Regions from separate parts of the Paenibacillus hubeiensis genome, predicted to be linked through region 2. Evidence: riboswitches for the same ligand, from Rfam matches in the RefSeq annotation. Region 2 holds a riboswitch; the other holds the start of a gene.

Region 1 (7,307 bases), 700 kb from region 2:
TGTGCCAAGGCAAAGGCAGAGTACTCCTTGGGCCAATCCGTCAATAAGCTGAAAAAGCTATATTTGCAATTGGATCGCCGGACTTCCGGCATAGAAGATTGAATCGAAAGCGGGAGGCGATCCGCCGACGGAAAGCCGCCAATGAGCAAAGGAGCGAAATGCCGGGTCTGCTGCCCGTTTATTTCGCTCCTTTGCTTTTATGGATTCTTGCCGGTTTTGCGAAAGCTTCCCCAATGGTTCATGATCAATTTGGTTGCCCAGACCAGGGCGAGGCAGCCGAAGATCGGGTACAGAACGGAAAGCAATGAACTGAACCCCAATTGGCTGAGCAGGTAACACAGCAACATGATCGTCAGGATAAGCAGTTTGGGCGGAACCTGGACATGCTGTTTAAGCTGGAGCGTCATGCCATAGATATCAGCAACGAACGTGCTGAAGATTTCCATAAAAATCAGAGACACGTAGATGGATTGCACAACCCATCCCAATTGAAAGGCAATGCTGCCCATCGGAATCTCGAATTGAGTAATTCCAGGCATATAGGCCGACATCGCAAAATGTGCTGCCATCAGCATGAAACCGACGCCAACGCCCCCTACAATGCCGCCCCACTTCAGTACGTTACGATCACGGATCTGACTGCCTAACGGCACGAGCACCGCCTGAGCCAGGGCAAGGTTAAATGACGAATACAGCAAGGGGGATAGCCAGACCCTAACCGGATTAGCATCCGTCGTCAGCGTAATGAACCGCGTGGCGGCTGGATGATGAATGGTGCTGACAATCATGAGCAACGACAACAGAAGCATCATGGGCACCACGATGCTGTTCATCTGCAGAATCGCTTGTATGCCTCGTCCAAGCAAAAGGTATGTACCGACCAGCGTAATGAGTAGTCCGGTTTGGTAATGCATCCCCAGATGCTCCACGAATACCGAGCCTGCGCCAGCAAGCATCACGCTGTTGACGCCAATGAGGACCAGGAGGGTAACCCAGGTAATCCATTTGCCTGCCTGCTGCCCGAACAAATGCTTGTTGAGATCCTCATAGGAGCGGGATTCGGTATCGTGGGCAATCAGCATCATTTTGGTGCCCAGCCAGACAAACAGTATGGTGGATAAACCGATGGTGATGGTGGCCCATTTGCCATACTGGGTGAAAAACTGCAATATTTCCTGTCCTGTCGCGAAGCCGGCGCCGACAACCGTTCCGATGTATGTGAATGCGATCTGCAGTACCCGGAAAGCCTGTTTCATGCGTTTCCCCTCTCAGGCACCAAATTAGTTTGGACATGCGGGTGCCATGGTACAAGGTATGCTTGACCCGAAAAAGTCATGACAAGCGCGTAGAGTCGACAACTTTTTCCTTCGTCATGAAGACTGGGGCGATTTCGCTTGAACTATGGGCAGGATGTATGATACTTTTACCTCATAGGATAGGCTGGGAGGTCAAAACATGGAAGTATTGAAACAACGGATTTTGGAAGAAGGCGTGGTTATTTCGGACCAGGTTCTGAAGCTGGACGCCCTGCTCAACCATCAGATCGATACGGAATTGACGATGGAAATGGGACGCGAATTTGCAGCACGTTTCCGCGAAAGCGGGGTAACCCGGATCATTACGGTTGAATCGTCGGGCATTCCGGTCGCTTTTGCCACAGCGCACGAACTTGGCGTGCCGCTCGTATTCGCAAGGCGCAAAAAAACGCTTTTGGCTGACCCAGACGCCTACTGTGAGCGCGTACCTTCCTTTACCAAAGGAATCGTAACCGATATAATGGTATCCCGCGAGTTCATCCGGGAAAATGATCGAATCCTGTTCATTGACGACATCATTGCCAATGGGGATGCCGCGCGCGGCATCATCAAAATTATAGAGCGTTCGGGGGCTGAGCTGGTCGGATTCGGAGTCGTGGTGGAAAAATGCTTTCAGGCCGGCGCACGCACCATTCGCGAGTTGGGCGTTCCGGTGGAAGCGTTGGTTCGGATCCGTTCCCTGGAGAACGGTACCGTGCAGTTTGACGATTCGGAATGTTGACCATTCGAAGGAAAGACTCATTTTTTCTTAACTATACCTTTGCATGACCGTGCATTTGTTTTATAATGGGGTTATGTTAGGGAGAGGAGGCAACACCATGGGAAACCAACCGGCAACAGAACAGTTTTTTATGGATAAGCTGGCTGAATCAAAAGTTCATTTTGAACGTGCCCTGGATTGTAAACATACGGAATTTGATGACCTTTATCCCTATATGATTGAACATCCGCAGTTTTTCTGGTACAAACGCTACGTTGCCTGGTCAGAGCTGCTGACGATCGTGGGCTTGTGCGAAGAGTTGTCCTTCTCTTGGAAAGAACAATTTACGCCGCATCAAGTGGAGTACCTGGAATCACGCGTGATGTCCGCCAAGGTGCTTGATTTCTGGTTTGAGAAGAACGACAGCAAAGAGCACGCTCAGCGATAATTTTCAGTAGGGAACCACTTAGGAATGACACGGCAGCAGTCACGCGAGACCTAAATGAATTTCATTTAGGTCTCTTTTTGTAGCACGTTGCCGTTTAGCACAGATACAGACCATCATTTTATAGAAAGTCGAGGCCATGAATCATGATTAGCGATGAAGAATTGAATGCGCTCCGCTTGTCGGGAGAAAAAGTGAGGGTGGTGCGCGACGAGTTGGAATCCAACGACGTGAAAGGCATTGTCGTTGCGTGGGACGATGAGCAGGTTCTCATTCGCCGTCAAAATCGGCGAGTGGTCAAGCTGGATCGCCGTTACAGCTTCCAACGTTTCAGCGAACCCCGTCGAAGCCCGCTGAAGGAGTAGCGGTCTGCCATCAGGATTATTCCTGAGGTTAACTGGATTTACCATGGACGTTTGGGCATAGTTGTCTGCTCCGGGAGACAGGATAAGGTCGGTGAGTGACTGGAACCTATCTGTGAGGGGATGATTGCAACATGACACTGATGAACGATAAAGTCCATGCGTACAAGGATCAGATTGGCGAATTGGAAGGTTTGCTTCCCGGCGTGGTCAAGTCCTATCACGAATTTACGGGCGAGTGTTTTCAGCCAGGCGCCATCGACGCCAAAACGAAACAATTAATCGCGCTGGGCATCGGATTGTTTGCGAATAATGAAGTGTGCACGCTCTACCACGTGCAGGAGGCCCGTGCCAAGGGAGCTTCCGATCAGGAAATACTGGAGGCCGTTGCCGTCGCCGGAGCCGTTGGAGGCGGACACGCCCTGTCTCAGGGGGCTCTTAGGGTTCAGAAGGCGCTGCATTAATCCGATAAGCCCATATTTGCACCAAAAAGACCAGACAAGGCTCGAGCCCTGTCTGGTTTTTTTGGCATTCTTGGTTAGAGTACAATGTTTCTCAAGTGATCTGGATGAACAAGTGCGGTATCGTTTAAATTTTTCCAAGCATTTTGTTATACATGAATTCGCCGGTTACACGGCGTGCAGTGACGTAGCGGTCGCTGAAATAAGGATTGGACAATTTGGTGATGCTGACGCCTTTGCTGCTTGAAGCATGGGCGAAGTTGCCTCCACCGATATACACGCCTGTATGAGAGATGCCTTTTCCAGTGGTATTGAAAAATACAAGGTCGCCTGTGCGAAGGTTGGCTTTGGAAACAGCGGTGCCAGCCTTGGCTTGTGCCTGCGAGGTACGCGGCAGCTCGATGCTGTATTTGTTAAACAGGTATCTCATAAATCCGGAACAATCGAAGCCGGCCATTGTTGTGCCGCCCCACTTGTACGGAATGCCAGTCATGCTGTTGACTACGGTATTGATGCTGCTTGCTTCGGTTGCTGTTGCACCGGAAGTAAATAAAACGGCTGCGCCGAATAAGGACAGGATAAGCTTTTTCAAAATGTTATGTTCTCCCTTCGATGCCTACGGAGTTAGCTAAGGGTTCGGTAGAAGGTTCCCTATATTTCCTATGTATCGGAATAATTCACCCGGTATGGTTCCCCCGTTTTCACTAATGAAACTCGGCACATGAATAATGAATATTTTGTAACCATTTGAAATGATATTGCATAAATACGAAATTGTCAAATCGTTCTGAAACGGTTATCTGCACCGCCATGTTAACGGAATTCTCATTTTTTATGCTCAAATTGCGAAAAAGCTGTCGTTTTTCGGTTACAAAAAAGTAACCACCGTTTCAACAGCTAATGGAATGGACAAATAAATAGTTTGTCGCCTGACTACAGCATCCATTTCCTTTCGCGTCATTTTGCTGTTCATCATGGCTGTTAATGTGTTGACAGAGTTTCGGTTTCTATGATATATTCTTCCTTGTCGCCGTGATATTTCCGGAGATATACCACATATGCGGTCGTGGCGGAATTGGCAGACGCGCACGGTTCAGGTCCGTGTGGGCTAACCCCCCGTGGAGGTTCGAGTCCTCTCGACCGCATCAATATAACCATAAGAAAGCTCTTGAATTTCCTTATTTGGAGATTCAGGAGCTTTTTTCATCTATAGGAACGCCTGTGTAACGCGGTCACGCTGTACCGGCTTGCCATTGGCCATCATTTCGTCCAGTGCGGCGGGAGAGATTTGCCGCGAGACGCTGTATTTGTGCTGAATCCAGCCATACTTTTCACGGAACGGATGTAATTGTCATCTTGGTTATGTTCATAATGGAAAAAATAACCTCGGATACCCCCTAGATTTCAAGACACAATGTACATAAAGGGGTGAACCGTTATGAAGAAAAAAGGGATTCGAATGTGGCCTGTGATCCTTATATCGATCATGCTGATCGGATGCCAGAACTCGAAACCCAAAGAACAGGATTTGATGCGAATAAATTCCGCCAGTGGAGAAAATGCGAAGAAAGTCATTTTCCTGATGGTAGACTCTTTGATGGTTCAGGCGATTGACCAAGGAATCGGCAAGCAGGAGCTTCCGACATTAAAATTTCTGATCGAACACGGACAATATTATAAAAACCTGGTCAGTTCCTTTCCCACGATGTCCGTCACGATCGACAGCTCATTGCTTACCGGTGCGTATCCGGACATTCACCGTGTGCCAGGTCTGACGTGGTACTCTGCGGAAACCAAGAGAATGATCAACTATGGAACCGGACCGATGGAAGTGCTCAGGCTCGGAGTGAATCGGGTACTTGCTGATGCGCTGATCCATTTGAACGGGAGTCATTTGAGCAAGGATTTGCCTACGATCTATGAGGACTTAGCCCGGCAAGGGTTTAAGTCTGGTTCGATCAACGGCCTGATTTACAGGGGGGCGTCCGATCATAAGTTGTCGATACCCGATTGGATTCAAGGTCCTGCTTCTTTACCGAAAGAGATTCATGTGAAAGGGCCGGACCTGTTGTCCCTGGGTTCGTTGTCTAATCCGTTTCAGGGGATAAAAAACTTGCCGGACGGTGTAACGAATCGGTTGGGCATCCATAATGACTTCGCTATTGAAGCCGTAAAATATTTGATTCACTCCAATACATTGCCGGATTTTTTGTTTGTTTATTTGCCGGACTTGGACCGGGAGTTGCATAAAAAAGGTCCCACTGGACTTCGTGGAGTCAAAAAGTTGGATCAGCAGCTTCAATCTGTATTGGAAACATTCGGTTCTCCGGAGAAAGCCTTGAAAGAGGCCGTTTTTGTCATTGCAGGCGACAGCGGAATGACACAGATTTTGCCTGCCAAGCAAAATCCGGTCATTGATCTGCCCTCTTTGCTCGGAGATGCCACCATTTTGCGTCCGGGTGAAGCCGTATCGGAAGATACGGATATCGTGCTCGCCGTCAATGAAACGATGGCCTATGTATATTCATTGAAAGCGGATCGATCCCTGAGAGACACGGCAAATGTATTGAAGAGCGATCCGCGCATCGATTTCGTTTCCTGGAAAGACCAGGAATGGATATACGCCATTCAGGGGGCAACAGGCAAACAGATCAAATTTAAAGCAGGCGGTAATCTAACTGATCCATACAACCAATCATGGACGGTCGAACAGGATCAAGAGGTGCTGGATTTAAGCATAAACACGGCCACACATTCATTGAATTACGATCAATATCCCGATGTTCTGAAACGTTTGTCAAGCGCGCTCCGTTCACACCAAGGCGAATTTTTGGTTGTCACGGCAAAACCGGGATATGAATTGACGGGCGGCAGTTCACCTGCGCATAAGGGCGGAGGCGGTCATGGTTCCATTCGCAAAATGGAATCGCTTGTTCCCTTGATCATCAGCGGAACAGACCAAAAGCCGGAACACTTGCGAATGGTCGACTTAAAAGCTTATTTGCTTAATCTCGTAACAAAGAAGGCCCAGAAAAGCAACAGGTGAAAAGAGAAGGCGTTTCAAATGCCCTCTTTCATTATTGGTGACCGTATTGATAAACAAATTCTTTGATGAGTTCGTTCAAGGTACCCGCAGATTTGGTAGGGATCTTTGCAGCGTTCATGCATTGATCATGAGACCACCGGTATACTTTTATACCGGTGGTTGTTTGGTGTTTATTGCTGCTGTACCTGGAACATTTTTTCGAACAGGTGGCATCATCGGACGCCAGTAGCTGCTGTTTTATCTTAGCCGCCGTGTAACCCCATAGGTAGCCAATCCAACTCCTACAGCCAATAACGACATTAGGATTCCTCGATTATTCAGGAGTCGCGTCCATTGCATGCCATTTCACCGCCTTTTTGAAGGGTTATACTTATTGAATAACGGTTATTATTTTGCGTACGGTCCGATCTCTTCATTCATGGGAATGTAACCTTTGACTTCCTGTAACTTCAATTTGGAGTTTGTTGTTCAATAAAAATAGGTTGACCCCGTAATTAATACACGGTATCTTAGTCTTTGTTGCAGGTTCGAGTCCTCTCGACCGCATCCACAAATCATAAGCAAAACTCCAGAGAAACTCTGGAGTTTTTTCATAATATAAGTAGAGGCGGGGAAGCGCATATGACCAATCATAGAATTGAAGCTTTGAGCCAGGAAACTCTGGGGAGCTTTTTAGCATATTGCAGGAAGCACCGTAATGAAGTGGATGATTCGTTTTTATACGAAGAGGACTTGCGCGACTTTGCCATCCATGAAGACAATCCGACCTATATTGCCCTGGATTCGGCGGAGGAAGTGGTTGGCGCAGTTTCGCTCATTAAAGATGCTTATCACCGCAAAGGGCGGCGTGGGCGGTTCCGCATTTTTCACGCCGAAGTGAGTGATCTCACTCTACACGGCCGATTGTTGAAGTCGATTATACAGCATGGGAAAGGGCTGGATCACCTGTTTGTTTTTGTGCCAACCGTACATCACGA
Region 2 (7,307 bases):
TCGTTTTTGCTCGCGATTTGCAATGTTGCAATGCTCGGTCTATAAGACATGGAGATCACCTGTCAATTCAAATTTGTTCCTGCATTAGCTTTCTCAGTACTCAAACATATTAAAGAAATTTTAGCTTAATGTCAACTCGCCTGCCATGCCGCATTGCCGGGATCTCCATATCAGAAACGCGGGCGCACCGGATCTCTTCACGGGAAGCCTCATTAACCCCCGAACAAAATATCCAGAATCGTCCCGACCTGGCCTTGCTTTTTGCCTTTCAACACGCTTGGGTCAAACACCTCGACATAACCGCAGGAAGAACAAGAGACGAACAAATAATGGTTGTGCTGGATATCGAACACTTTGCTGAGTCCTGCTCCCGACATGGACACTTCCTTGATGTCGCAATCCGTCCCCCGACATTTCGAACATACGAACCGGCGCTCAATCATTTCTTCAATACTCATCAAGCGTTCCCCCTCTTCTTTTCTGGACGTCGGATCAGACAGGTTTGGGTTTATGTAAAAAAGTACGATATGCATCATGCCATTTCCTGCTATGAAATGCTTATTGTTGAAAAACAGGACCCTGCCGGATTGCGGCAGAGCCCCCGATTCGGATCCGATGTTAAAGTTCGCCCAGCGTTATACCACGTTCAACACAACGTCGATATTGCCCCGGGTCGCCTTGGAATACGGACAAAATTCATGCGCTTTGCGAGCCAGCTCCTCCGCTTGGCTGCGTTCGATTCCTTCCATATTGACGTCGAGGCGGACCGCCAGCTTGAAACCGTCGTCTTCCGGGTCTTTGCCGATCGAAACGTTGCTGGTGACGACGACGTCCCCAAGCTTCACTCCTGCCTTACGGGCCACATTGGCCAGCGCACTCTCGTAACAGGCTCCGTAACCTGCTGCAAACAACTGCTCCGGATTCGTACCTTCACCGCCTGATCCGCCCAATTCCTTAGGCATGGCGAGCTCATGTTTGAGCACTCCGTCCGAAGAAGCTACCGAACCCGTGCGTCCGCCTTTAACTGTTGCCGTTGCCGTATATAAAGCCTGCATCGATGATCTCTCCTTTAATATGGTTAGTATTATCGCTTATGTTCCAATTAAACCGCTGAGTCGTTTTGAAACGTTATTCATCGCTATTCCGGTTCTGACAGCATCGAATGGGTTAACCTATCGTCTGAAACACCGCCCGCCTTCTTTGCAAGCCGCCAACTATTCCTATCCATTCTTTTTTGTTTGGCGCCACCCCAGAAAAATTGTCCTTTTACACAAAAGTTGCACTAGACAAAAATATTTGAAGGTGTACAATGTAAACAACGACATATCTTTTCGGACATAAGCTTCTCGTCATTCCAAACCTTCATTTCATCGAAACTATAGATAATCGTTATTAAATCCATTAAAAGTCAGGTGATGATTCCATGAGCAAAAGAAATCCATTCCACACCTCTTCAGCCGAACAGCTTGCAGCAGCAGGCGCGATGCCTTCCCTCGGGGAAGCCCATAGTTCCATGAGAGTGCCCAAAAACGCGGCCTGGTGGAAAAAATTCCTCGCCTTCGTCGGCCCGGGTTACATGGTTGCCGTCGGATATATGGACCCCGGCAACTGGGCGACCGACATATCGGGAGGCTCGCAATTCGGGTATACGCTCCTGTCGGTAATCCTCATTTCGAATCTGATGGCGGTTGTGCTGCAAGCACTCGCAGGCAAACTCGGCATCGTTACCGGACGCGACCTTGCCCAGGCTTGCCGCGAACGGTTCAGCATGCCTGTAGTCATCATGCTGTGGTTGTTATGCGAACTCGCGATCGCTGCAACCGATCTCGCCGAAGTGATCGGGTCGGCCATCGCCCTGAAACTGTTGTTTAACATTCCGATGCTGTATGGCGTCATCATTACCGCAGTGGACGTGCTGCTGGTCCTGCTTTTGCAAAACAAAGGTTTTCGGGCCCTTGAAACGCTCGTCATCGTGCTGATGGCCACCATTGCCCTCTGTTTCGGCATCGATCTGTTTCTCGCCAAACCGGACATGGGCGGAGTGCTGCACGGCTTTGTACCCAGCGCGGAAATTTTGCAAAACCCAGCCATGTTATACATCGCGATCGGCATCATCGGGGCTACCGTTATGCCCCATAACCTGTATCTGCATTCGTCCATCGTACAGACCCGCCAGATCGAGCAGACATCCCGTGGCAAAAGAGAAGCAATCCGTTACTCCACCATGGATTCCACGATCGCTTTGACGCTGGCCCTGTTCATCAATGCCGCCATTTTGATCGTGTCGGCGGCCGTTTTCCACAGTGCAGGCATGACGCAGGTCGCCGAAATCGCCGATGCCTATCACCTGCTGACGCCGCTGCTGGGCACAACGATCGCAAGCGTTCTGTTCGGCGTTGCCCTGCTTGCTTCCGGCCAGAATTCCACGCTGACAGGAACCCTGTCCGGACAGATCGTCATGGAAGGTTTCCTGAACATCCGGATTCCCGCCTGGCTGCGCAGGCTGGTTACACGGCTTATTGCCATCATCCCGGCCGTCATCGTTACCGCCATTGCCGGCGAACACGGTACCGAGGAACTGCTCATTCTGAGCCAGGTCATTTTGTCTTTGCAGCTGCCGTTTGCCGTCATCCCGCTGGTCATGTTTACGAGCGATAAAAAAAGCATGGGCGAGTTTGCCAACAAATCATGGCTGAAAATAGCATCCTGGTTTATTGCTGGTATCATCGTCGTCCTGAACGTGTACCTCATTATCCAGACTTTCGCACTCCTCTAAAAAAATAAGGCTGATCGTCGCAAGCACCGGAGTGCCTGCACGATCAGCCTTTTCTTCGATGAAACGGAGGATGAACACAGCATTATAATGTAACTATTAATGAAACCTAATCCTCGCCAGGCAAAAACAGCGGCAGCAGCTGCTCCAGCGATTCAACCGTCCAGTCCGGCTGCTCGTCCGCCGAGCGTTCAGGCTGAAACCTTCCGTAACCTTGCAATATGCGTACAGTGCGCATGCCCAGTTTGCTTGCCGGAACGATGTCGTTATCGATTCGGTCCCCAATCATAACAGCCTCATCAGGCTCGCATTCCGCCTGCTTCAACGCTACCGCGTATAATCCGGGATCCGGTTTGGATACGCCCTCTTCTGCCGAGCATGCCAGGACGTCCACGTATTTGCGCAAGCCATACCTTTCAAGCCGCTCTTCCGTGCCCAGGCTTTGATTGGCAATGATGCCGATCCGATAACGGCCGGATAACGCATGCAGCACACGCTCCGCAGCAGCAAAAGGATGCTCCAGCTCCTTCCGGAACTTCAGTTTTTCCTGAATCCGTGCCCGGTGCTCCTCATGATCGATCAAGGTACGAATAGCTACCCGCATCGGCCACTGCTCGTACTTGCTGTAACATTCGACAAAGATCTCGCGCACCTTTTCGATGTTCACATGATACCCGAGCATTCGGGCTTCCCGCACAAACTGGCCGATGATGTCGTCCACCGGCTCCCACTCATCCACCAACGTATCCCCAACATCAAAAAACAACCATTTGATACCACCAATATCCGGCACGTTACTCCTCCTTGCTCACCTTGAACGCATCCTCCCAATCATCAACGCGAGCCTCATCCCGCGAATCTTTTACCATTCAAAAGGTCGCTGTTTTCAGGCCCGTCTTCCAACATTAAAAAAAGAAGACCCGTATCCAGAAAGAGTCTTCTTGGTTTTTCACACATATAATTAAGCTAATTATAACAGCCGCCCAACATCGGATCAATCACCAACAGCCCGCCCTTATCCGTTGAGCAGAAATCCGACCTCTCCATTCATCGAATACACGATCCGATCGGCACCCATACCGCGATAAATGCCTTTGGGATGGCTCTGTTCCGTAATGACGCACAACGTCTTGGATGTCCACGATCTGCAGATTTGCAGATAGCGGCAGGTGAGATTAAGGCTGTTCTCAAAAATAAAAACATTGCCCACATTTCCCTGCGGCAGAAACCACTTTTGCGCCGATGCCGTATTCATGCGAATGACGTTCTCTACGCCGATCCGCCGCAATTTGCGTTCTTCGCCCGCACTGTTTGTCAGCACGGCAAAAGGTACCTTTTTGTACATCAACAGCTTCACAAATTTGCGCCCTGCTTCATTCGGGGCCGTGACCAAAACCATCTCGTTATCCATTATTCGTTCCTCCCTCTGACGTGAAAAGACAACAAAAAAGAAGCGTGGGGGACCAAGGCCGCCCGAACGCTTCTTCAATCCATGACAAATAACATTCGCCACGAATAACGTACGGCTTGTTGCCTCTCCCTTTAACGCTTACGAGGTTAGCTGACGGATTCGGGCGCGAGAGTCGCCCTATTTCCGGCATAGCCGGAAAATTCACCCCATAGATGCATCGCATCCGATTGGTTCCCCCGTTTTCCATTCCGACCGGAACGGAAACTCAGCGATTAAAAACATCGTTCATGTTATCGATATGAATCATACACCCCTGACAAGTCGGTGTAAAGTCGGTGCAGCTCTCCGAAAAGGCGGATTTATGGCACTTTGCTTTAATGAGATCGCTTACATATATACTAATCTCCACCTTTCTCGTTTAAACTATCTAATTCTCGCTCTGGTAGAAATTCCACATGATAACGGAAAGGAAGAAACAAGACACTGGCATCCCAAATGATTCCAATTATAATTTTGCATTAATTAATTGCATCAAATATAATAGAGATATAAAAAGATCACCGCATCGATACTACTCATTTGGAGGCGAATATTATGTCCATCTACGATTACAAAGTGAACACGCTTCGTGGCCAGGAAGTCGAAATGTCCCAATACCGCAACAAGGTCCTGCTGATCGTCAACACTGCGAGCAAATGCGGCCTAACCCCGCAATACGAAGGCTTGCAAAAGCTGTATGACAAGTTCCAGAACAGCGATTTCGAAGTATTGGGGTTTCCAAGCAACCAGTTTGCTCAGGAAAAGGGCTCTTCCGACGACATCGCCGAATTTTGCCAGATGAACTATGGCGTCAGCTTCCCGATGTTCGAGAAGATCGACGTGAACGGCAGCAGCGCCCACCCTCTTTTTCAGCATTTGACCAAAGAAGCGCCAGGCCTGCTAGGATCGAAGGCCATCAAATGGAATTTCACTAAATTTCTGGTCGACCGGGACGGCCGCGTGCTCAAACGTTATGCTCCCCAAACGACGCCTGATCAGATTGAAGCCGATATTGCGGAGCTGCTGCATCAATAACAACATTTCAACAGAGATGGATTGATGTCACGATGCATTCATTTTTCATAAGGTCATCCCCTTGAAGAACCGTGTTGCAGCCCGGAAAGGCTTTTCGAAAAATCGGTGATGCAGCACGGCTTTTTTATGCCTTTTTGCAGAAAACAAAAAAAAGAAGCATTCCGATGATCGGAATGCTTCTTTTGTTCTACTTCATTATAATGCGGTCGAGAGGACTCGAACCTCCACGGGCGTACGCCCACTACCCCCTCAAGATAGCGTGTCTGCCATTCCACCACGACCGCATGTCGTATTAGCGGCAACAAAAATGATTATACAGGGTTTCAAAGGAAAAGTAAAGCTATTTTTAACATTAAATTTTGGTGCCGAATGTATCGTCATTTTCCAACATCATATTGCATAAGATGGTATCTGATTTGAACATTTCGCCATCATTTTATTTTCGGTTCTGAAGCAATTCCGAACAATTACATAACATAATATTAACACGGTAAGGATAATAAAATAACATATTTTATTTCACAAATCAAAAATACAGCTTACCATTGACAAAACGCAGACATTTGTGTAAATATATATATCATATAATTCGGATTTTTACCGATATAAGTGATTTAAAACCTGCAACAAAGTCATATTATATGACACAAAACGAACATAGGAGGCGAAAATGGTGAACCGAGGAAATAAGCTGCTCGATTATGTCAAACTGCTTGATTCCTCTATCCAGGTCGGAGGCTTCACCCATTTCTTCGGCATGGATACGCACATCCAGGATGGGAACATTCGCAATGCCGCTGATCTCGAATCGTTCATGCGTTGTCAGATGCATCCCAGCATCACCCGCCTTGAAGGGATGGCCATCAAAGGCATCTATAGTGCCGCCGACCAAAACGACACCTGGCGGCTGGCACTAATCGACAAACTCGTACATGTACAGCGCACCCCTGCCAACCAACGAGAGCAAGCGAGCTCCATGGGCAAAAGGCTGATCAAACTCGCACACGCCCTCCATCCATGGATTGATTTTTCTCCGCTTGAAGACACTTTAGCCAAATACGAATCCGTCGGCTGCCTCTCGACAGTCCACGCATGGGTCAATCACCACCTCGGCATTCCCGTCGAGGACGCTGTACAAGGTTATCTCCACTCAGCCATGAGCGCGTGCATAACCGAAGCCGCCAGAACTCTTGCCCTGGACGGCGATGCAAGCCAACAACTGTCTGCACGCCTGGCCGCAGACCTTGACCAGGAATGGGCACTGGTCAGCGCTTCCTCTACCGATGGACTTTCCCCTTCCGTCCCGACGTCCATCAAATCGCTTTTTCCCAGCTTCCACATGCTTGGAGCAGGCCTCCACGCTTTCAGGGCATAAACTCGCCTTCTTTTCTCCTCCAACTTCATCCACATGCCAAAAAAAGCACGCCGTCCCCAGCCGGCGTGCTTTTACCTTTCTTTCATAAAGACTAAAAAATACGCAAGTTCGTCATAAAACACTAAAAATAGAACTTTTTTACGTCTTTTTTAATTGTTACATGACGCAAATACGTATATAATTATCCATACAGCTCGCATTTACATCCATTCTACAACACAACAAGCCTGCTGAAAACTATGTTGAACTGAAGGTGAACCCTTTTGAACAAAAAGAAACCGGTGACGCCGTTTGGTTGGGCAATTAAACGAAGGCTGACCGAACTGCAAATGGATCAGAAAACATTTTGCGAAATACACGGTATCCCGCCATACCGCCTGTCCAATCTCATTCACGGAACGCGAAAAGCAACCCGATTCCGCCATCAGGTCGCAGACATTTTGCAAATTCCGGACGAGCTGCGCTGACCTTATCGACCTTTTTCTCCAATCAATGCCATTATCCTATATTACAAGGAGGGTCTTATCCCATGAGTTTTACCGTCACCGAACTGGAAAGATTGTCTTTCCAGTCCATGCGCCATCAGCTTGTCATCGTGGACCAACATTGGAACATTCGAAGCTGCAACGAAGCGTGGCTTCAAGACCTCGGACAACACCGAAACGGACCCAAGC

The links. Region 2 has a riboswitch for cyclic di-AMP ahead of RSX24_RS06300 (hypothetical protein). Riboswitches for the same ligand answer to the same signal wherever they lie in the genome.
Region 1: another riboswitch for cyclic di-AMP. It lies ahead of RSX24_RS02720 (C40 family peptidase); the one in region 2 lies ahead of RSX24_RS06300 (hypothetical protein).

What each region holds. Positions count from the first base shown of each region.
Region 1 covers NZ_JAVYAE020000001.1:599,312-606,618, reverse strand. Annotated here, with positions in the region: gene RSX24_RS02750 (glycosyltransferase family 4 protein) at 1-102, shown strand, start outside; gene RSX24_RS02745 (YkvI family membrane protein) at 198-1,256, opposite strand; gene RSX24_RS02740 (xanthine phosphoribosyltransferase) at 1,456-2,037, shown strand; gene RSX24_RS02735 (hypothetical protein) at 2,135-2,464, shown strand; gene RSX24_RS02730 (hypothetical protein) at 2,608-2,826, shown strand; gene RSX24_RS02725 (carboxymuconolactone decarboxylase family protein) at 2,958-3,287, shown strand; gene RSX24_RS02720 (C40 family peptidase) at 3,412-3,876, opposite strand; cyclic di-AMP (ydaO/yuaA leader) riboswitch at 3,883-4,014, opposite strand; tRNA gene RSX24_RS02715 (tRNA-Leu) at 4,345-4,429, shown strand; gene RSX24_RS02710 (alkaline phosphatase family protein) at 4,723-6,330, shown strand; gene RSX24_RS02705 (GNAT family N-acetyltransferase) at 7,033-7,307, shown strand, end outside.
Region 2 covers NZ_JAVYAE020000001.1:1,302,334-1,309,640, forward strand. Annotated here, with positions in the region: gene RSX24_RS06275 (hypothetical protein) at 1-50, opposite strand, end outside; gene RSX24_RS06280 (zinc ribbon domain-containing protein) at 213-458, opposite strand; gene RSX24_RS06285 (organic hydroperoxide resistance protein) at 636-1,055, opposite strand; gene RSX24_RS06290 (Nramp family divalent metal transporter) at 1,484-2,776, shown strand; gene RSX24_RS06295 (HAD family hydrolase) at 2,883-3,566, opposite strand; gene RSX24_RS06300 (hypothetical protein) at 3,789-4,184, opposite strand; cyclic di-AMP (ydaO/yuaA leader) riboswitch at 4,305-4,465, opposite strand; gene RSX24_RS06305 (glutathione peroxidase) at 4,779-5,258, shown strand; tRNA gene RSX24_RS06310 (tRNA-Leu) at 5,460-5,542, opposite strand; gene RSX24_RS06315 (urease accessory protein UreF) at 5,932-6,633, shown strand; gene RSX24_RS06320 (XRE family transcriptional regulator) at 6,897-7,100, shown strand; gene RSX24_RS06325 (PAS domain-containing protein) at 7,163-7,307, shown strand, end outside.